3 regions of the Streptomyces sp. NPDC087440 genome follow, and region 2 is predicted to be linked to each of the others. Evidence: riboswitches for the same ligand, from Rfam matches in the RefSeq annotation. Region 2 holds a riboswitch; each other region holds the start of a gene.
The links. A riboswitch is a leader RNA that binds a small molecule or an ion and turns the genes downstream of it on or off. The one in region 2 is predicted to bind S-adenosylmethionine.

Region 1 (7,076 bases), on a different contig from region 2:
GGCCTTTCTGGAGGCCGCGGGCGACGCGGAACCCGTCGGCGCCGTGTGCGACGCCGCCCACCTGGTCATGCGGATGTACGCCGCGAAACCCGAATTCTCCGTCCAGCGCTACCGGTTGACCCGCGAGGTCCCCGGTCTGCGCACCTACGAACTCTCCGTCGTACGCCGTTACGAACGCACCCTCGCCGCCTACCTCCGTACCCGGTGGAACGGCACCCCGGACGGCGCCCTGCGCGCCGAAGTGGTCGCCGCCGCCGTGGTCGCCGCCCACAACAACGCCCTGCGCACCTGGCTGCGCACGGGCGGCGAGGGCGACGCCGACGCGGCCGTCGAACACGCGCTGGCCACGGTGCGCGAGGTGTGGGCGGGCGGCCGTGCCCCGGCGGGGGAGCCCGCAGGGGACGAGGTCATCGTGATGGTGGCGCGCAAGGGCGCCCCGCTGTGGCGGGTGGTCCAGCAGGTCGAGTCCGCGCTGACGGATGACCGCGACTGAGCGGCGGCAGCGGCAGCCACGAGAGCAACAGCAGCACTGAGTGCCGCACCTGACGGGTACTCAGTGCCGCCGATGTCCCCAGGCAGAGACCAGCGGTGACGTGGCCAGATCGAGGCGGCCGGTGGCCACGTTCGCCAGGTGCCGGTCGATGTCCGCGTCGGTGGCGATGCCCGCCGCCACCAACCGGTCCCGGATCTGACGTACCGTCGCCGCTTCCAGGACCGTGCAGGCCGGGGACGTGATCGGGAAGTACGCGTCCGCCTGTACGTCGTCGAGTCCCGCCTCCCGCAGCAGGCGGGGAAGCGTCCTGCCGTACGCGAGATCCGCGCCCCGCGCCGCCATCAGCTCGCGGAAGCCGTTGCGCAGGCGGTTGGCGAGGCGCTGTTCGGGGCCGTACTCCTCCGGGCAGAGCAGTGGCTGCAAGCCCGGGTCGGCGTCCTCCAGCAGCAGTACGCCGCCGGGGCGCAGGGCCCGGACCATCCGGCGCAACGCCTCGGCCCGGTCCACCACGTGCACCAGCACCAGCCGGGCGTGCACCAGGTCGAAGCCGCCCGGGGGCGGGGGATCGGCCGCCACGTCGTGCTGCCGCACTTCGACGTTGCCCGGGCCGAGGTCCCGTACCCACGACACGTCGATGTCCGTGCACAGCACCTCCCCCGTGGCCCCCACCCGCTCGGCCAGCCCCAGCGGGACGGACGGGCCGCCCGCCCCGACCTCCCAGACCCGCATGCCCTCGGTGAGGCCGACGGCGTCGACGTGCCGGAACGTCACCGGGTCGAACAGCTCCGACAGCGCGCCGAAGCGGATGCCCGCCTCGGACTGCTGGTTGTCGAGCAGGTAGCCGGAGTCCGGGGTGCCGTGGTGGTCGGTGTCGTGGTGATCGGTGTCGTGATCGGGCATGGGGGGGGTTCCTGCCGTCTTGTGTACGTTTACGGGCCCGGCCAGTTCATCACGCGCACCCCGCCCCCACTGCGCCCCGGTGACACGGTCACCCTCACGGCGGAGGTCCTCGGCGCGATCTCCAACACGGTCGTCCCCGGCCCTGACCCGGTCCCGATCCCGGTGGCCCGCAGGCGCACCCGAGGGTGACCGGGGGCCGCCGGTGCGGTCAGGCCGTACGGTCCCGTCGGCCGCAGACGTGTGCGCAGCGGCGGGCCGCGTCGCGGCGGACGGTGCGCAGGCGGTGCAGGGTGGCGTGGCGGCGGCGTCTCCACTCCGTGCGGGGGAGGCCCGCGCGCTGGCCGCCGCCGGTCATCAGGGCGTTGACCGAGGAGTGCGGGTCGGCGGCCATCCCCTTCGCGACGAGGACCCCGACCAGCAGCGGGACGAGCGCGACCGCGATCGCCGACCCGGCGACGGTCACGTGGCGCAGGTGAGTGCGGTGCGCGGCGGAGGCGGTTGTTGAGGTCATGACGGCATTTCACCGGAGTGGGCGGGCCGGTGGATCGGTGCGGGTACTCAGGTGGGTGGTGCTCAGATACTCAGGCGGGCCGGGGCGAGGCGGGGGGCGTGTGTGTCGCGGGAGGGGCGTCGAGGCGGGCCAGCCATGTCGTGAGCGTCTGCTCCAGGCCCTCCGCCTCGGCGCCCAGCAGGTCCAGCAGGCGGCGTTCGTTGCGCATGTGGTCGGTGAACGCGCGGTCGATCAGCTCGCGCCCCTGCGGGGTGAGGGCCACGATCCGGCCGCGCCGGTCGACGGTCGCGTCACGGCGGACGACGAGCCCCGCGCGCTCCAGCCGGTCGAGGCGCTTGGTCATCGCGCCGGTCGTCACCATGGTGTGCGCGGCGAGTTCGCGCGGCGCCCGCTCGAAGGGCTCACCCGCGCGGCGCAGGGCGCACAGCACGTCGAACTCGCCCTCGTGCAGGCCGTGTTGGTCGTAGACCTGGTACAGCTCCTGGGTGAGCCGGTCCGCGAGGCGGTGCAGGCGGCCGATCACGCCCTGCGGGGACACGTCGAGGTCCGGTCGTTCGCGGCGCCACTCAGCCTGGATGCGGGCGACGTGGTCCGGGGAGGGCCGGTCCGGCACGGAAGATGCGTTCATGTATCCCACAATAACTTCCCGGGAAGCTACATTGGGTTCATGGAAGCCAAACTGCGAGGTGTGGTGCTCACCGCGATCGCACCGGTCGCCTGGGGGACCAACTACTTCGTCACGCACGAGTTCCTCCCCGCCGACCACCCCCTCTACGGGGCCGCCCTGCGCGCCCTCCCCGCCGGACTCGTCCTCCTGCTCCTGTGCCGGAAACGGCCGCGCGGGGCGTGGTGGTGGCGGTCGGCCGTGCTGGGGGTGCTCAACGTCAGCGTGTTCTTCGTCCTCGTGTACGTCGCCTCCCAGCTCCTGCCGACCAGCGTCGCCGCGACCGTCATGGCCGTGGCCCCGCTGGCGATGATGCTCATGGCCTGGCCGCTGGTCTCGGAGCGGCCCGCGGTGCCCCACCTGGCCGGGGCCGTGCTCGGGCTGGGCGGGGTCTGTCTGATGCTGCTCACGGGGGCGGAACGGGTGAGCCTGCCCGGGGTCCTCGCCTCCGCCGTCGCCATGGTGGTGTCGTCCTTCGGCTACATCCTGGCCAAGCGCTGGAACGACGGCACCGACGTCCTCGCCTCGACCGCCTGGCAGCTCGTCGCCGGAGGCCTCTTCCTGCTCCCGGCCGCCGTCCTCGTGGAGGGTCAGCCGCCCGCGCTCTCCGTCCCGGCGCTGCTGGCGTTCGCGTACGTCACCCTGGTCGCGACCGCGCTGGCCTTCACCGTCTGGTTCGCCGGGCTGCGCCAACTGCCCGCCGGGACCGTCGGGTTGATCGGGCTGCTCAATCCCGTCACCGGTGTGCTGCTCGGCACGGTGCTCGCCGCCGAGTCGCTGACCGTACGCCAAATGGCTGGCCTGGCACTGGTGTTGACCGGTGTCATGCTCGGACGCCCGCAGGCGTCGTCGCGGAAGGCTGCGGGGCGCGCAGCCGGGTGGTGGCGTGCCACAGGCAGTACACGGCCGCGGTTCCGAGCACGCCCCGCACGATGTTCCACACCACCCACGGGTCCTCGAAGCGCTCGCGCACGGACGCCGGATCGCTGATCCGGGCCGGGGCCCCGGCGGCGGCCAGCTCGTTGTTCAGGGGCACGTTCGCCGCCGAGGTCACCGCGATCACCAGGACGTACAGCACCAGCGCGGCGAGCACCCACCGGCCCGCCGGGGTCTTGCGCTGCTGCCAGGCGGACACGCCGATCAGGACCAGTGCGCCGAACAGCCCGGCGAAGAACACCGGGTTTTCGATCACCACGTTGATGTTCTGCATCACCTCCACGTAGACCCGGTCCTCGGAGCGGGCCAGCGCGGGCATCACCCCGCAGGCGAACGCGTACCAGACGCCCGCCACCAGTCCCGCGAACACCGTCGCCGCGCCGAGGACAATTCCGTTTGCCGTGTGCTTCGTTGTCATGGGGGTCAGTCAACAGCCCCGGGGACGCAGGGGACATGCGTGAGAGGCGCAGGCGCATGTCCCCGCGTCCACAGTCGGCCGAGCAGGGCTGAGGTCAGGCGATCCGCTCCGACAGCGGGCCCGTGAGGTCGTCCAGGATGTCGGCGGTGTGGTTGCTGACCAGGCGGCCGCTCCACCGGTCGACCAGTGCCGGCACGCTGGGGGTGCCCGTGAAGGGGTGCACGGTCGCCTCGTACGCGCTGAGCAGCGCCGCGTACGCCTCGGGGGCGTCGGCGGGGCACGCCGGGAGGGTGGTGGCGTACACCGAACCCTTCAGGCCGAGCAGGGCGACGGCGCTCAGCAGGGCCCGCGACGCGGGGCACCCCTCGGTCAGGAACAGCTCGTAGCGGTGCGGCGCGGGGTAGAAGCCCCCGGCGCGGTCGACGCCGATCCGGCCGCGCACCAGCGGCACGGGACGGGGGGTGTCGGGCGTACAGGGAAGGGAGCTGCGGGCAGTGGTCTCGGGCATGACTCTCCTCGGGGGCACACGTGTCCCCCTGTGTCGTCGCGTGTCGGACATGTGAACTCTCGAACCCGCCCGAGCGCACTAATACGCGCTGGAGACCCGCTGCAGATCGATGTGCAGTCGCCTCGTCAGTCCGTTCCAGGGCATGTCCACCGGTCCCACCTCCGGGTCCGCGCGACACGGAACCACGCTTGCCCCGCCGCACCGGCGGAACCCGGTCGTCACCCGGGGCACCCCGTCGCGGAGGAAGGGTTGCCTGCCAGCGGGCCGGGGCCGATGACCGCCGGACGGGATGCTCGAACCCGCCCGGAAGGCGCTGACAATCGTGACCGTCCCGGCCAGTGTCCGGGCCCCTCCGAGACCCGTCAAGGAGGCCGTTCGCGCCATCTCACGTGCTGGGCGGCGCCGTTGACATTCGAATCCGGCCGTGGCTAAGTTGCGGCGCATCGGCGGAAGCGAAGCCCCTCGGGGGCGGAATGGTGACGGTGAGCGAGATGGACGCAGCTGAGGGGTTGGCCGTGTGGCGCTCCCACGGCCGTGTCCCGCTGTGCGCGGACCGCTCCGTCGACCTCCTGCGCGTCAGCAGCGCACTGTGTACGGCCGTGTGCCGCACCGCCGGTCACTGAGCCCGCTCGTCGGCTGACGGCCTGGTCCGACACCCCGCCGGGGGTGCGTGACTCGCCCGACACGCCGCTGCGGGCCGGACTGTGACGCATCGTCAGGTCCGGTGACGTACGGGGACTCTCCCGTCCCGTGTGACGTACCGGCCCTCTCCTGTTCCGCACCCGTCCGCCCGACGGCCGTGCCCTCCGACGTCACCGCCCCGACGGTCGTACGTCCCTCTCCTCCCCGTCCCCGCCCCCGCACACTCCCGCACGCCGTGCTCCGTCGCGCCGCCCCCGGCCCGGCGGTGACCTGCGGCGATGTGTGCGGCCCGGGGGCCGAATCCGCTGGAGCCCTCCATGAGTGACTCTCCCGGTGTCGCTGTGTCCTCCGGCACGGCAGCGACCGCCGAGACGATCCCCCGACCCGATCCGTCCGCGTCCGCACCACCACCCCCCGAACCCCCGAAGGGGGCGGCGGCCCCGGCCCTGCCCCCGAAGGCGCAGCGCGTGCTGCCGCTGCGGCGGCCCGGCCAGTGGATAGCCACGGCGATCGTGCTCGTCCTCGCCGCACAGTTCGTGCACGGCCTGATCACCAACCCCTTCTACCAGTGGGACCGCTTCCAGTACTGGTTCCTGCGCCCCACCATCCTCGACGGGCTGCTCATCACCCTCGAAGTCACCGTCTACAGCGCGGTGTTGGGACTCCTCGGCGGCATCGTGCTCGCCGTGGCCCGGCTCTCCGACAGCCCCGTGCTGCGCACCGTCAGCTGGGTGTACACCTGGCTGTTCCGGTCGGTGCCGCTGATCGTCGTCCTGCTCTTCCTCTACAACTTCAGCGCGCTCTACCAGACCCTCAGCCTGGGCATCCCCTTCGGTCCCGCCTTCTTCACCTTCGACGAGAACCGGCTCGCCACCGACATGGTCGTCGCCGTCGTCGGACTCAGCCTCAACGAAGCGGCGTACGCGGCCGAAGTGGTGCGCGGCGGGCTGCTCTCCGTCGACCAGGGCCAGCACGAGGCGGCCTCCGCACTCGGCCTGCCCAAGCGCTACCAGTTCGCCAGGATCGTCTTCCCGCAGGCCCTGCGCTCCATCGTGCCGAACTACGTCAACCAGCTGATCGGCCTGGTCAAGGCCACCTCACTGGTCTTCTACGTCTCGCTGCTGGACCTGTTCGGCTCGGTGCAGAGCATGGGCAGCACCTACCCCGGCGACATCGTCCCGCTGCTCCTGGTCGCCACCACCTGGTACCTGATCCTCACCAGCGTCGTCTCCGTCATCCAGTTCTACGTCGAACGCCACTACTCGCGCGGCGCCCTGCGCACCCTGCCGCCCACCCCGTTCCAGAAGGTGCGCACCGGCCTGACCGAACTGCGGGCCCGGGCCCGGAGGGAGACCGCGACATGACCACGGCCGAGATCGCCGAAGTGGCGGAGGTGCGTGCGGAGGTACGTCCCGCCGCCGTCGAAGTGCACGGGGTGCACAAGTGGTTCGGTGCCCAACACGTCCTGGACGGAGTGGAGTTGACCGTACGCCCCGGAGAGGTGACGGTCGTCATCGGGCCCTCCGGCTCGGGGAAGTCCACGCTGCTGCGGGTGATCAACCACCTGGAGAAACCCGAGGCCGGACACGTCAGCCTCAACGGCGAACCCATCGGGGTGCGCCGGCACGGCGAACGGCTCAAGGAGCTGAGCGAGCGGGTCATCCTCGCCCAGCGCAGCCGCATCGGCTTCGTCTTCCAGAACTTCAACCTCTTCCCGCACCTGACCGTCCTCGACAACGTCGCCGCCGCCCCGGTCGCCACCGGCAAACTGGGCAAACCCGAGGCACAGGCGCTCGCCCGCGACCTGCTCGGGAGGGTGGGACTCGCCGACAAGGCCGCCGCGTACCCGCGTCAGCTCTCCGGCGGGCAGCAGCAGCGCGTCGCCATCGCCCGCGCGCTCGCCCTGCGGCCCGGCGTGATCCTCTTCGACGAACCGACCTCCGCGCTCGACCCGGAACTGGTCGGGGAGGTGCTGGAGGTCATCAAGGACCTCGCGCGGAGCGG
Region 2 (7,076 bases):
CGAACCCGGCCGACTCGTACTGGAGTTGAGGCCGCCGGGCGTCGACAAGGGCGTCGCGCTGGAGGCGTACGTACGCGAAGTGGGCGCCCGCTGCGTGCTCTACGCGGGCGACGACCTCGGCGACCTCCCCGCCTACGCGGCCGTCGAGAAACTCCGCTCCGACGGCGTCCCGGGCCTCCTCGTGTGCAGCGGCACCGCCATCCCCGAACTCGCCGACCAGGCAGACGTGTTGCTGCCGGGCCCGGCCGAGGTCACCGCCTTCCTGGCGGCCCTCGCCGAACGGGTCTCCGGATAATCGATTTCCCACCGCCGCCGAAACCCCGTACTGTCGTGTTCACCGACGCGGGGTGGAGCAGCTCGGTAGCTCGCTGGGCTCATAACCCAGAGGTCGCAGGTTCAAATCCTGTCCCCGCTACTAGCAGGCCGAAGGCCCGGAATCCCTTCCCAGGGACTCCGGGCCTTCGGTCGTTTCCTAGGCGCGCAGCGCCTCCAGCTGCTCCAGGAACCACTGCGCGGGCGGCAGCGCCGTCGCCGCCGCCGCGAGCCGCTTGGTCCGCTCGGCGCGCTCCCCGGGCTCCATCGTCAGGGCCTCGTGCAGGGCGTCGGCCGTGCCCACCACGTCGTACGGGTTCACCACGACCGCGTCCTCGCCCAGCTCCTCGTACGCCCCCGCCTCCCGCGACAGCACCAGCGCACAGCCCTCGTCGGAGACCACCGGGATCTCCTTGGCGACCAGGTTCATGCCGTCCCGGATCGGGTTCACCAGCGCCACGTCGGCGAGCCGGTACGCGGCCAGGGAGCGCGCGAAGTCGTCCTTCACGTGGAGCACGACCGGCGTCCAACCCTCCGTCCCGTAACGGGAGTTGATGTCGTCGGCGACCCGCTGCACCTCCTGCGTGTAGTCCCGGTACACCGCCAGGTCCTGCCGCGAGGGGTAGGCGAAGGCGATGTGCACGACCCGTTCCCGCCACTCGGGGCGGGTGTCGAGGAGGTGTCCGTACGCGAGTAGCCCGCGCACGATGTTCTTGGACAGTTCGGTGCGGTCCACGCGGACGATCGTGCGCCGGTCCGGGCCGCCGCCGACCTGCTCGCGCAGCGCCGCCAGCCGTTCCGCCACGTCGTCCCGGTGCGCCCGCTCCCGCAGGAAGTCGGCGTCCGCGCCCAGACCGTGCACCCCGATCCGCTTGCCGTCGAGCGCCTCCTCGCCCAGCACGCTCAGCGCGCACTGCGTGAACGCGTCCGCCCAGCGCCGGGTCAGGAAGGCCGCCCGGTCCGCGCCGAGGATGCCGCGCAGGAGCTGCTCGGCGATGTCGTCGGGGAGCAGGCGGAAGTAGTCCACCGGGGCCCACGGGGTGTGCGAGAAGTGGCCGATGCGCAGGTCGGGGCGCAGCTCGCGGAGCATGCCGGGGACCAGGCACAGGTGGTAGTCCTGCACGAGGACCGCCGCCCCCGGGGCCGCCGCCTCGGCGAGCGCCCGCGCGAAGGCCCGGTTGTACGTCTCGTACGCCGCCCACTGGCGACGGAACTCCGCGTCGAAGACCGGCTCCAGCGGGGTCTGGTACAGCAGGTGGTGCACGAACCACAGCACCGAGTTCGAGATGCCGTTGTACGCGTCGGCGTGCGTGTCCGCGTCGATGTCCAGCATCCGTACGCCCGGCTCGCCGACCCCGCGCCGGACCGCCTCCCGGTCGCCCTCGCCGAGCGCCGAGCACACCCACAGCGCGTCCGCGTCGGGTCCGATCGCGGACAGGCCCGAGACCAGCCCACCGCCGCCGCGCCTGGCGGTCAGTTCCCCGTCGTCGCCGAGGGCGTACGTCACCGGGCCCCTGTTGGAGGCGACGAGGATCTCGGCCTGGACGGGCTCGGGCTGCTCAGCGTCGTACGCGGAAGTCATGTGGCGAAACCTAGCCGGTAGGGATTCCCCTCAAACGTGCGTACGGCCGCACTCGACGGACGAGCACGGCCGCACGGCATTCCCGCGCACCCCGGTACGGCACTCCCGCTCACGGCCGGCGGCGGCTCCGGACCGAGACGGACGCCAGCACGCCGAGCCCGGCCAGCGTCAGCGCGCCCCCGGCCGCCACCCACAGCGCCCGGTCGTCGGGGCCGGTACGGGCCAGCTCATGGGCACCGGCGCTCTGCGCGGACGGCATCGGGCCCGGGTGCGGCCGGCCGCCGGGCTTCGTCCCGCCGCCGTGCCACCAGGAGCCGTGCCCGGTGGGCCTGCCGGTCGGCTTCCCGCCGTGGCCCGTCGGTTTGCCCGTGGGCTTCCCCGTCGGCTTGACCGGGCCCACCGTCGGTGTCACCACGCACGCCGGGTCCTTGCTGCCGGGCGGGCAGTTGGTGTTCCGGGTCGTCACGACCACGCCGTTGCGCAGCTTCCCGTCGCCCGACCTGGGCTTCGTCACCCGTACCGAGTAGGTGACCTCGGCCGTCGCCCCGGCCGGCACCGCCCCCGACCAGCGCAGCTTCGGGGCCTGGTACGTCACGGTCCCCAGCGAGGCCCGGGCGTCGCCCTGGTACACCGCGTCGTCGAGGTTGTCCGTCAGGTCGTCGGTGAAGTCCGCGCCGGGGTGGTCCAGGGTGCTCGTGTTGCGGGCCCGGACCGTGTAGCGGACCACATCGCCCGGGTGCGCCGACTTCGTGCTCGCCGTCTTGGAGTACTCCAGGTCGGGGATCGGCACGGACAGCGCCAGCGACTGCGGCACGTAGGTGTCCCCGGCGGTGGTGAAGGTCAGCGCCGTCGAGGTCGCACCCGGCGGAATTGCTCCGTCCGGCAGGTCGAACTCCTTGGCGTCGATGGACATGTTGGTGACCAGGTCGGGATCGAGGGAGCCGTCCGCGTGGCTGACGAAGAAGTTGTCCAGCGCACCGGTACGGCTCTCGGCGACCGGCAGGCCGCCCACCAGGAACCGGTCCCCCTTGTACGCGGCGTCGCCCTCGTACGCGGTGACGCTCGCCCGCGCCTTCACCCCGCCCAGCTTGCGGAAGCCCGCCACGGTGAGCGTGGTGTCCGGGTCGGAGGCGCCCTGGAAGACGTGGCCGCCGAAGACGTAGACGTGGCGGCGGTTGGGCGCGTGCTCCGGCTGCGGGGCGTCGTAGGCGTACACGACCGTCAGCGACCAGCCCGCCGAGCAGCCGAAGCCCTCGGTGGTCCAGATGTCGCCGACGCCGACCGTCAGCGGCTGCCCGGTGCCGGTCGTCCCGGCGAAGGCCCCGGTGACGTCGGCCTCCGCGGTGAAGAAGTGCGCGCCCCTCGCGTCGGCCGGGTCCTGCACCCGGAACTCAGGTACCACCGGGGTGGCGGGTCCGGTGCCCACCCGCAGCTTCGGCACCACGTCGTCCGGGCTGCCCGGGGTGGGGTCGGTCGGCTCGCTGAGGGCCCGGGAGTCGCAGCCGGGGTGCACGGCGCCGCGCGCGTACATGCTGCCGTTGTTGCCGCCCCAGAAGAGGCGCGCGTACGCGACCCGCGCGCCCGGCGGGATCACCAGCCGGCCGGTGCTGGAGCCGTGTGCCGGGTTCATGCCCGCGGTGTTGATCCGCCGCATCACGAAGCTGTTGTTGGACCCTTGGGCCCAGGCGCCGCTGGTCGCGTCGGCGCAGTCCTGGGCGTCGGCGGGGTTGGCGGCGCAGCCCAGCACCGTGTTGCCGATGGTCCGGAAGTCGCCGTACAGCGAGGCGTCGTACCGCTTGGCGAAGGGCTCGACGACCCCGGCGCGGGGTGCGGGAGCCGGGATGCGGGGCTGGGGGGCCGCTGCGGTGGTCAGGGCCGCGGCGGTGAGGAGCAGGGTCAGGGTGCTCCGGGGTCGGGTCAGTCGCATACGGCGAAAGCTAGCTACGCAGAGTTACGGAGCGGGGTGCGACGCGCGGTCCCGGGCCGGTTGTGGCAGCCGCTTACGCCGCATGCCGCGCCGCGTACTCCGCGATCTCCCGCATGGGCGGGCGCTCCTCGGTGTCCACAGGGTGTGTACGGGGGACGAAGCCGGAGCCGATCCGCTCGAACTGGGTGAGGGACGGACGTATCAAATGCCCCCGGGAGAGCCGGAGTTGGGCGGTGCGGTAGATCGCGGCGGCCATCCGGCCCAGCGCCTGGCCGTCCTGGTGGCGGTGGATGCGCACCCCCACGTCCACCTGGGCCAGCGCGTCCAGGCCGACCGTGTGCAGGGAGTCGATGAGCAGGCCGAGTTCGACCCCGTACCCGACGGGGAAGGGCAGGCGCTCCAGGAGGGAGCGGCGGGCCGCGTACTCGCCGCCCAACGGCTGGACGAATCCGGCCAGTTGGGGCCAGTGCAGGTTGAGCAGGGGGCGGGCCATCAGCTCGGTGACCCGGCCGCCCTGGCCCGCCGCGCCGTCGAGCGGGCGGTCGTAGGTGGCCTTCACGAACTGGAGGTGCGGGTCGGTGAGCAGCGGGCCGACGATGCCCGAGACGAACGAGGCGTCGAAGTCCTTCAGGTCCGCGTCCACGAAGCAGACGACGTCGCCCGTGGTGACCAGGAGTGAGCGCCACAGGACCTCGCCCTTGCCGGGCAGGGCGGGGACGCGCGGCAGGATCTCGTCCCGGTGCACCACCCGGGCGCCCGCCTCGGCGGCCGCCTTCGCGGTCTGGTCGGTGGAGCCGGAGTCGATCACCACCAGTTCGTCCACCAGGGGGAACGCGGGGCCCATCAGGTCCCGGCGGATCGTGGCGACGATCTCGCCGACCGTCGCCTCCTCGTTCAGGGCGGGCAGCACCACGCTGATGCTCTGCCCGTGGGCGGCCTTGGCGGCGAGGAGCTGCTCCGGCGGGCGGTCGGCGGCCGACCAGGACCGCGCCTGCAGCCAGCGCTCCACCTCTTCCAGCACGCCCGTCACTCCTGTCCCTGTGGTCGCTTTTGTGATCCATCTCGCGGTCCGGACGTCTGGCACACCCGTCCGGGGGTTCGGTTACAGTCTTGAACAACGCGGACGACCTGTGCATGTCGGGGTCGGAAGCGCACATAAACACTCGGCCCGCCTGTGCGGTCGCCGGAGTCATAGCGCTCATCCAGAGGGACAGAGGGAAACGGCCCGTTGAAGTCCCGGCAACCCCCCAGCCGACCGCGAGGTCAGGCCAGGAAGGTGCCAATTCCGTCTCGCGTACGAAAGTCGTCGCGGGGAAGATGAGGAAAGGACCTCGCCATCATGGCTGTGCAGACCACCGAAGCCGCAGTGAACACCGTTGACCTCGGCCCCGCCGCCGCCCTCTCCTGCCGCGAGTGCGGGGAGCGTTTCGAACTCGGTCCGATCTTCGCCTGCCAGCTCTGTTTCGGGCCGCTGGAAGTGGCGTACGACCTCCCCACCGACAGCCCCGAAGAGCTGAAGAAGCGCATCGAGGCCGGTCCGGACAACATCTGGCGCTATGCCCCGCTGCTGCCCGTCCCGGCCGACGTCGCCACCAAGCCCAGCCTGAACCCCGGCTTCACGAAGCTGGTCAAGGCGGACAATCTGGCGCGTGAACTGGGTGTCACCGGCGGCCTGTTCGTCAAGGACGACTCCGGGAACCCGACCCACTCCTTCAAGGACCGCGTCGTCGCGATCGCCGTCGAGGCCGCCCGCGCCTTCGGCTTCACCACCCTCTCCTGCTCCTCCACCGGCAACCTGGCCGGTGCGGTGGGCGCCGCCGCCGCCCGGGCCGGCTTCCGCTCCTGCGTGTTCATCCCGCACGACCTGGAGCAGGGCAAGGTCGTCATGGCCGCCGTGTACGGGGGCGAGCTGGTCGGCATCGAGGGCAACTACGACGACGTGAACCGCTTCTGCTCCGAGCTCATCGGCGACCCGCTGGGCGAGGGCTGGGGCTTCGTCAACGTCAATCTGCGCCCGTACTACGGCGAGGGGTCGAAGACGCTCGCGTACGAGATCTGCGAGCAGCTCGGCTGGCGGCTTCCGGACCAGATCGTCATCCCGATCGCCTCGGGTTCGCAGCTCACGAAGATCGACAAGGGCCTCCAGGAGCTGATCAAGCTCGGTCTGGTCGAGGACAAGCCGTACAAGATCTTCGGCGCCCAGGCGGAGGGCTGCTCCCCGGTGTCGACGGCCTTCAAGGCCGGTCACGACGTGGTCCGCCCGCAGAAGCCGAACACCATCGCCAAGTCGCTCGCCATCGGCAACCCGGCGGACGGCCCGTACGTCCTGGACATCGCCCGGCGCACCGGCGGGGCCGTCGAGGACGTGAACGACGAGCAGGTCGTCGACGCGATCAAGCTGCTGGCCCGCACCGAGGGCATCTTCGCGGAGACCGCGGGCGGCGTGACCGTCGGCGTGACGAAGAAGCTCATCGAGGCCGGGCTGCTGGACCCGACGCTGACCACCGTCGTCCTCAACACCGGCGACGGTCTCAAGACCCTGGACGCGGTGGCCCCGACCACCGGCCCCTCCGCGACCATCCGGCCGAGCCTGGACGCGTTCCGCGACGCCGGCCTGGCACGCTGAATCACCCCCGTACGTACGCAAGGAAGGCTGAACCCATGAGCGTCAAGGTCCGCATCCCCACCATCCTCCGCACGTACACCGGAGGCGAGGCCGAGGTGGCCGCCGAGGGTGCGACCCTCGCCGAGGTCATCGCCGACCTGGAGAAGAACCACACGGGCATCGCCGCCCGCGTCCTGGACGACCAGGGCAAGCTGCGCCGCTTCGTGAACGTGTACGTGAACGACGACGACGTCCGCTTCGAGAGCGGCCTGGAGACGGCCACCCCGGACGGCGCCGGCGTCTCGATCATCCCGGCCGTCGCCGGAGGCTGACCGCCCCTCGGCGTGCGCCCCCAACGCGCCCCGCGTTGACCCCAGTTGCCCCCTCCGCACACAAGCGGAGGGGGCAATTCTGCAGGGTTGAAAGGGGTAGAGTGGGGGAAGCCCCGGTCGCCGCCCATGCCCCGTGCATATGAGAAGGCGACAAGATGCGGCCCGTGTGTTCGAGCGATTTGCCGCCGATGCGCACGCTATGTCCGGCCCGACTTGCCCTGGAAATGCGGGAGTTGACCGATCCGGGCGTTCGATCCTGCCCAGAATTCTCGTCGGATTGACCTGTTGCAGAGGGCAGTTGGGCGGATACATTCAGCC
Region 3 (7,076 bases), on a different contig from region 2:
GCCGCCAGCATGGACAGACCGCCCAGCAGCCGCAGCCGCTGCTTCTCCAGCGGCATCGTCGGATAGCCGGTCTTGGTGACGTTGTAGCCGTCCACCACCAGATGCGCCTGCGGCAGCGCCAGCAACTGGTCCAGGACCGCCGGGTCGGTGTCGGACAGGGCCCGCGCCGCGATGTCCTTGGGCGACATCCGCCCCGGCTCGACCGCGTCCACGGTGTCCGCGGGCCGCCCGGTGGACGGCGGCAGCGCCAGCTCCCTGCGCAGCCCCTGCGCCGCCTCCAGGACGGTGTCCAGGAGCAGCCGCAGCCGCATGTCCTCGACGCTGCGTCCCTCGCGTACGGCACGGCGTCCCGCCTCGACGGACGCCTCCGCCTCGCCGAGCCGGGCCCGCAGCCGCCGGGTCTCCGCCTCCGCCGCGGCCACCTGGGCGGCCGCCTCGGCCCTGATGCCGTCGATCTCGCCCTGGGTCTTGCGCAGGGCGGCCTCGCCGCGCTTGACGTCGCTGAGGGCGCCGCGCAGCTTGCGCTGGGCGGCCTCGGACTCCCGGCGGGCCGCGTCCACTTCGGCCCGCAGCCGCTCGGTCTCGCCCTTGGTGCGTTCCCGGGCCTCGGCCAGCTCCGCGCGCAGCTGGTCCAGTTCGCGCTGGGCGGCCTCGTCGGCGCGTTCGGCGTCGGCGCGCTGGGCCTCCTCGCCCGCGGCGGCCACCAGCTTCACCCAGCCCACCGGGCGCAGTACGTAGGCGGCCGCCGCCACGTCCACCGGGTCGGCGGCGGCGGGCGGCGACCCGGCCTCCAGCGCGCTCGCCAGCTCGGGCTGCGTCTCGCGCAGCCGTTCGCCGATGCGCTGCCTGAAGACCGGGTCGCTCTCCAGTGCCGCCGCCATCGCGTTGCCCGCGAACTTGGCGCGTCTGGTGGGGGTGAACCGGGCGTACTGCCGCAAGGGTGCGGGCAGTTCGGCCACCGTCAGGCCGCCGAACGCATCCGACACCAGCGTCACGACCCGGCGCCGTACCCCCTCGGGCAACGGGCGGTCGAGCACCTCTGCGACGTCGTCGGCCGAACCGGCCCGGTCCGCGCCGCTCGCGGGCTCCACCATTGCCGTCACCCCACTGCCTTCCTACCCTCGCGGGCATGCTCCGCCGGGCCCGCCCACGAGAACCCGCTAGGAGTTCTGGGGGTCGGCGTCCGGCCTGTCCACCAATTCGATCTGGTCCACCGCGTTGCACCAGCGGCAACGCACGGACTCGATGGTCTCACTGACCACCTCGCGTTCCTCGACCTTCGACTCCCCGGCCAGGTCGAGGTGCACGTACTCGACCACCTTGGACGAGCGGGTCACGTCGAACCGCGTGAGGTTTCCGCAGAGGGTGCAGCGCCACCGGGTTCCGGCAGTGGGCAGGGGAACCGTCGTCGTCATGCGTACCGTCCTCTTCCTTCGCACACGTCATACGTGTGTCGTACGTCGTTGCCGCGGTGCGCCGTCGAACTGCGGATGCCCTGCGCGCAACCCTACGGCCTTACGGGTACCCCGCGCCGAGGGCGGTCGACCCTTGAGACCGGGGTGACCCGGGCGACAGCCCGGACGCCCGGGCCCGGCGTGCCAGCCCGGCCCGCACCGTGCGCTGCGGCATGCTCGCATCGTGATCCCCATGAGCAAGGCCACAGCCGGGCGACGGCAGGCGCGGTGGCGGGAGATCAGCCGGGGGCCGGTCGTGACGTACGCCGTGATCGGCGTCTGCTGCGTGGTCTTCCTGCTCGGCCCCGCGTCCGGCTTCACCCCCGCGTACGGGACCGGGGACGCGCTCCTCGCCGCGCAGAGCGCCTACTTCGAGCGCTGGGGCGTCGTCCCCGCCCAGCTGGTCAAGGGCGGCGGGCACGCCCTGCTCACCCCGTTCACCGCCCTGTTCGTGCACGGCAACTGGCTGCACCTGCTGGGCAACATGCTCTTCCTGTACGTCTTCGGGGCGATGACCGAGGAACGCATGGGCCGCCTGGCGTACGCCCTCTTCTACGTGATCTGCGGCTACCTCGCCCTCGTCGCGTACGCCCTCGCGCACGCCGGCTCCGACGAGACCCTGGTCGGCGCGTCGGGGGCGATCTCGGCGGTGCTGGGGGCGTTCCTGCGGCTCTTCCCGCACGCACGGGTCACCAGCCTCTTCCCCTTCCTGCTGTTCCTGCCGCTGCGCTTCCCCGCCTGGATCGTGCTGATCTTCTGGTTCGTGCTCCAGTGGCTGGCCGCCCAGGGGCTGGGCGAGGGGGCCGGGGTGGCGTATCTCGCGCACGTGGTGGGCTTCGCCGGGGGCTTCCTCTACGCGTGGGCGCGTTATCGCCGTACGACTACAGTTGCGAGCGCAGCAGCACCACCGGCCACCGAGGGAGAAAGCCAGCCGTGATCACCGCGATCGTGCTCATCAAGACCAGCGTGGACCGCATCCCCGAGATCGCCGAGTCCATCGCCGCGCTGGACAGCGTCAGCGAGGTCTTCTCCGTCACCGGTACGTACGACCTGATCGCCATGGTGCGCGTCGGGCGGCACGACGACCTGGCGGACATCATCCCCGGCTCCATCAGCAAGATCCCCGGCGTCGAGGGCACGGACACGCACGTCGCGTTCCGCACCTACTCGCAGCACGACCTGGAGGCGGCGTTCGCCATCGGGCTGGACGGCTGACACCTGCACGGTACGGCTGTGGCCCGCCCCCTGCACGAGGGGGCGGGCCACAGCCGTACCGTACGGAAGCCTCAGACGGCCGGGACGCAACGCCCGCCCTCGGTGCGGTAGTTCCACTGCGCGCCGTTGGCGACGAGTTCCTTGACCGCGCGCACGAACCGCTCCACGTGCTCGTCCGGCGTGCCCGCGCCGAAGCTCACCCGGATGGCGTTGAGGGAGCGCTCGCCCGGCTCGGCCTCGGGGGCGCCGCACTCGCCCGGGTCCTGGGGGTCGCTGCCGAGCAGCGTGCGCACCAGCGGGTGGGCGCAGAACAGGCCGTCGCGCACCCCGATGCCGTACTCGGCGGAGAGCGCGGCGGCGAAGTGCGAGCTGTTCCAGCCCTCCACGACGAAGGAGATGACGCCGACGCGCGGGGCGTCGTCGCCGAACAGCGAGAGCACCTTCACGGCCGGGACCTCGGCGAGGCCCGCGCGGACCGTGCGCACCAGCGCCTGCTCGCGCTGGACCAGGTTGTCGAAGCCCGCCTCGGTGAGCGCCTTGCAGGCGGAGGCGATCGAGTACACGCCGATGACGTTGGGCGAACCGGCCTCGTGGCGGGCGGCCGTGGTGTGCCACTCGACGTCCACGCCGCCGTCGGCGCGCCGCGCGACCTTCTTGGACGCGCCGCCGCCCGCGAGGTACGGCTCGGCCGCCTGGAGCCAGTCGGCGCGCCCGGCGAGCACGCCGGAGCCGAAGGGCGCGTACAGCTTGTGGCCGGAGAAGGCGACCCAGTCGACGTCCAACTCCTTGACGGACACCGGGTGGTGGGGCGCGAGCTGGGCGGCGTCCAGCACGATCCGCGCGCCGTGGGCGTGCGCTGCGGCGGCCAGCTCGGCCACCGGCCAGATCTCCCCGGTGACGTTGGAGGCACCGGTCACGCAGACCAGCGCGGGGCCGTACGGGTCGCGGTCGGCCAGCGCCCGCTCCAGCGTCTCGACGGCCTGGGCCGGAGTGCGCGGGGCGTTCAGGTAGGTGACGTTCGCGTCCTGCCAGGGCAGCAGCGAGGCGTGGTGCTCGGTCTCGAAGACGAACACCTGGCAGTCGGCGGGCAGGACGGCCGCCAGGAGGTTCAGCGAGTCGGTGGTGGAGCGGGTGAAGACGACCTGGTCACTGTCGCGGCAGTCGAGGAACTCGTGGACGGTCACCCGGCTGTTCTCGAACAGGTCGGTGGAGAGCTGCGAGAGGTACCCAGCCCCCCGGTGCACGCTGCCGTAGTACGGGGCGTACGCGGCGACGTCGTCCCACACCCGCTGCAGGGCCGGCGCACTGGCCGCGTAGTCGAGGGCCGCGTACGTCACTTCGCCCCCGGTGACCAGCGGCACGGCCACGTCCCGGCCGAGGACGGGCAGCGGCGCACAGCAGGGGTCGGCGCACTCGGCGGCGCAGGCGTCGACGGAGGGGGCGGCGGCAGAGGTGGCGGCGACGGTGGCGACGGACGATGCAGACATGGCGAAACTCCTGGCAGGACAAGGCGGAATGGCTTCAGTGATGCCCGCACGGAATCCGACGAAGGCTCAACTACCTTGTCTCGTACGGGAGTTGCCTCGACGCTCCGGATACACGTGTCCGGTTGCGGAGGTGAAGGTGAAACGGGGCCGAGCGGCCCTATCGCATTCGCTTGCTCACGAGACTGCTCCCTTGAGGACCAGGACCCCAGGGGCGCGCCACTCAAGATGAGTGCGCAGGGGTCCGCGCTTGCCGTAGACCTCGCTGCCTACGACCTGGTCTTCACCCGGGGCACCCCGCCACGGACGGAGGGTTGCCGGACAGCGGGCCGGGGCCGTAGTCGCTGTCACTCATGACCTGGTCAGCATCCTGCCACACACACGATCACATGCAAGAGCGCAGTCCGGTTTCTGAGACGTCCGGACTGCGCTCTGCGTCACACCAGCAGGGTGTTTCAGGCGTTGCTGGCCCGCACCCAGCGGTCCAGGGCCGCCTGCGCGCCCCCGGAGTCCAGGGACGCGCGCGCCTGCTCCAGACCGGCCGCGATCTCCTCGTTCAGCGATCCGCCGCCCGGGTTCAGGGCCACCAGCGCGGCCGCCGTGTTGAGCAGCACGGCGTCCCGTACGGGCCCCTTCTCGCCCGCGAACAGCCTGCGGGCCACCTCCGCGTTGTACGAGGCGTCCGCGCCGCGCAGGGCCTCCACCGGGACGAGTTCGAGGCCGACCTCGCGCGGGTCGAAGGCCTCCTCCCGGACGCCCCCGTCCCGTACCACCCAGACCCGGGAGGTCGCGGTGGTGGTCAGTTCGTCGAGGCCGTCGTCGCCGCGGAAGACGAGGGCGGAGTTGCCGCGTTCGGCGAGGACGCCCGCGACGATGGGGGCCATCCTCGCGTCGGCCACGCCGACCGCCTGGGCGCGCACCTGGGCCGGGTTGGTGAGCGGGCCCAGGATGTTGAAGGTGGTCTGCGTGCCGAGCTCCTTGCGGGCCTTGGCGGCGTACCGCAGCGCCGGGTGGAACTTCACGGCGAAGCAGAAGGTGATGCCCGCCTCGCCCGCCACCTCGGCCACCCGGCGGGGCGTCAGGTCCAGGTTGACGCCCAGCTTCTCCAGGACGTCGGAGGAGCCGCTCGCCGAGGACGAGGCCCGGTTGCCGTGCTTGACGACCTTGGCGCCGGTGCCGGCGATGACGATCGCGGACATGGTGGAGATGTTGACCGTCTTGGCCATGTCGCCGCCGGTGCCGACGATGTCGACGCTGGGGCCGGGCACCTCGATGGTGTTGGCGTGCTCGTACATCGCCCGTACCAGACCGGTGACTTCCTGCACCGTCTCGCCCTTGGCGCGCAGGGCGACCGAGAAGCCCGCGATCTGCGCGTCGGTGGCCTCGCCGGACATGATGCGGTCCATCGCCCACGCGGTGTCGTCCGCGCCGAGGTCCTGGCCGCGCATCAGGGCGGTGAGGATGCCCGGCCAGCCGCGGGCCGCCACGCTGTCGCCGCCGACTGGGGTCACAACGTTCATGGTCCGCTCCAGGGTCCACGCGCCCGGCGAAGGGCATGCCGATAAGGGATGGGGCCACCCTATCCAGCCCCGGTACGCGCGAAGAGCCCCGTCCGGGGTCCGGACGGGGCTCTTGGCTGTGGCGAACAGTCGCCGGTTCAGTTCACTTCACTGGACCGGCCGGGGATCAGTGGTGGCCGTGGCCGCTGGTGATCTCCTTGTACTCCTCGGCGGTGGGCTTGGCGATCTGGTTGCCCTCGCCGTACATGCCCTTGCTCAGCTTGACGCGCAGCTTCTCGGCGGGGCCGACCTTGCGCGTGACACCGTTCTCGTCCTCGGCGGGACCGATCTCGGCCGGCGCGTACTGCTCGTGCGCCGTGAGCGTGTGCAGCTTGTCCGCGGACAGGGGCTCGTGGACCTCGACGAACTCACCGTGCGGCAGGCGCTTGATGATGCCGGACTCGCGTCCGTGCAGCACCTTCTCGGCGTCCCTGCGCTGGAGGCCCAGGCAGATCCGCTTGGTGATGATGAACGCCAGGACCGGACCGACGAAGAAGCCGATGCGCACGAACCACGAGATCGAGTTGAGCGACAGGTGGAAGTGCGTGGCCCACAGGTCGTTTCCACCGCCGACGAGGCCGATGAAGTACAGCGTGATCCAGGCGACGCCGAACGCGGTGCGCGTCGGGCTGTTGCGCGGGCGCTGTGCGATGTGGTGCTCGCGCTTGTCGCCGGTGACCCAGGACTCCAGGAACGGCCACACCGCGATGACGGCGAGGATCAGACCGAAGAGGGTCAGCGGGATGAACACGCCCAGGACCAGCGTGTGGCCCCAGAGGTTGATCTCCCAGCCCGGCATGACACGCACCAGGCCTTCGGCGAAGCCCATGTACCAGTCCGGCTGGGCGCCCGTGGACACCTGATCGGGACGGTAGGGGCCGAGCGCCCAGACCGGGTTGATCGTGAACGCCGCCGCGATGATCGCGATGATGCCGAAGACCAGGAAGAAGAAGCCTCCGGCCTTGGCCATGTAGACCGGCAGCAGCGGCATGCCCACCACGTTGTTGTTCGTGCGGCCGGGGCCCGCGAACTGGGTGTGCTTGTGGTAGAAGACCAGGATCAGGTGCGCCACCATCAGGCCGAGCATGATGCCCGGCAGCAGCAGGATGTGCACCGAGTAGAACCTGGCGACCATGTCGTGGCCGGGGAACTCCCCGCCGAACAGGAACATCGAGATGTACGTGCCGACGACCGGCACGGACAGGATCGCGCCCTGCGTGAAGCGGACACCGGTGCCCGACAGCAGGTCGTCCGGCAGCGAGTAACCGGTGAAACCGGTGAACATGCCGAGGACGAACAGCAGGAAGCCGAACAGCCAGTTGACCTCGCGCGGCTTGCGGAAGGCACCCGTGAAGAAGACGCGC

Region 1: linked by a shared signal. The riboswitch ahead of ACIO3O_RS36510 (hypothetical protein) and the one ahead of thrC (threonine synthase) in region 2 are both predicted to bind S-adenosylmethionine.
Region 3: linked by a shared signal. The riboswitch ahead of ACIO3O_RS30300 (aminotransferase class V-fold PLP-dependent enzyme) and the one ahead of thrC (threonine synthase) in region 2 are both predicted to bind S-adenosylmethionine.

Annotation. Positions count from the first base shown of each region.
Region 1 covers NZ_JBIUXN010000026.1:73,360-80,435, forward strand. Annotated here, with positions in the region: gene ACIO3O_RS36475 (TetR family transcriptional regulator) at 1-493, shown strand, start outside; gene ACIO3O_RS36480 (class I SAM-dependent methyltransferase) at 554-1,393, opposite strand; gene ACIO3O_RS36485 (hypothetical protein) at 1,415-1,582, shown strand; gene ACIO3O_RS36490 (hypothetical protein) at 1,602-1,904, opposite strand; gene ACIO3O_RS36495 (MarR family winged helix-turn-helix transcriptional regulator) at 1,975-2,532, opposite strand; gene ACIO3O_RS36500 (DMT family transporter) at 2,572-3,558, shown strand; partial or broken gene ACIO3O_RS36505 (DUF1772 domain-containing protein) at 3,524-3,922, opposite strand; gene ACIO3O_RS36510 (hypothetical protein) at 4,017-4,430, opposite strand; SAM riboswitch class IV at 4,610-4,722, opposite strand; gene ACIO3O_RS36515 (hypothetical protein) at 4,922-5,053, shown strand; gene ACIO3O_RS36520 (amino acid ABC transporter permease) at 5,390-6,436, shown strand; gene ACIO3O_RS36525 (amino acid ABC transporter ATP-binding protein) at 6,433-7,076, shown strand, end outside.
Region 2 covers NZ_JBIUXN010000002.1:376,816-383,891, reverse strand. Annotated here, with positions in the region: gene otsB (trehalose-phosphatase) at 1-295, shown strand, start outside; tRNA gene ACIO3O_RS06445 (tRNA-Met) at 342-415, shown strand; gene ACIO3O_RS06440 (trehalose-6-phosphate synthase) at 473-1,894, opposite strand; gene ACIO3O_RS06435 (hypothetical protein) at 2,004-3,821, opposite strand; gene ACIO3O_RS06430 (glucosyl-3-phosphoglycerate synthase) at 3,895-4,842, opposite strand; SAM riboswitch class I at 5,017-5,145, shown strand; gene thrC (threonine synthase) at 5,161-6,447, shown strand; gene ACIO3O_RS06420 (MoaD/ThiS family protein) at 6,483-6,758, shown strand.
Region 3 covers NZ_JBIUXN010000018.1:110,832-117,907, reverse strand. Annotated here, with positions in the region: gene ACIO3O_RS30320 (NYN domain-containing protein) at 1-1,094, opposite strand, end outside; gene ACIO3O_RS30315 (hypothetical protein) at 1,161-1,415, opposite strand; gene ACIO3O_RS30310 (rhomboid family intramembrane serine protease) at 1,648-2,391, shown strand; gene ACIO3O_RS30305 (Lrp/AsnC family transcriptional regulator) at 2,388-2,669, shown strand; gene ACIO3O_RS30300 (aminotransferase class V-fold PLP-dependent enzyme) at 2,741-4,156, opposite strand; SAM riboswitch class IV at 4,395-4,512, opposite strand; gene trpD (anthranilate phosphoribosyltransferase) at 4,609-5,673, opposite strand; gene ACIO3O_RS30290 (cytochrome bc complex cytochrome b subunit) at 5,840-7,076, opposite strand, start outside.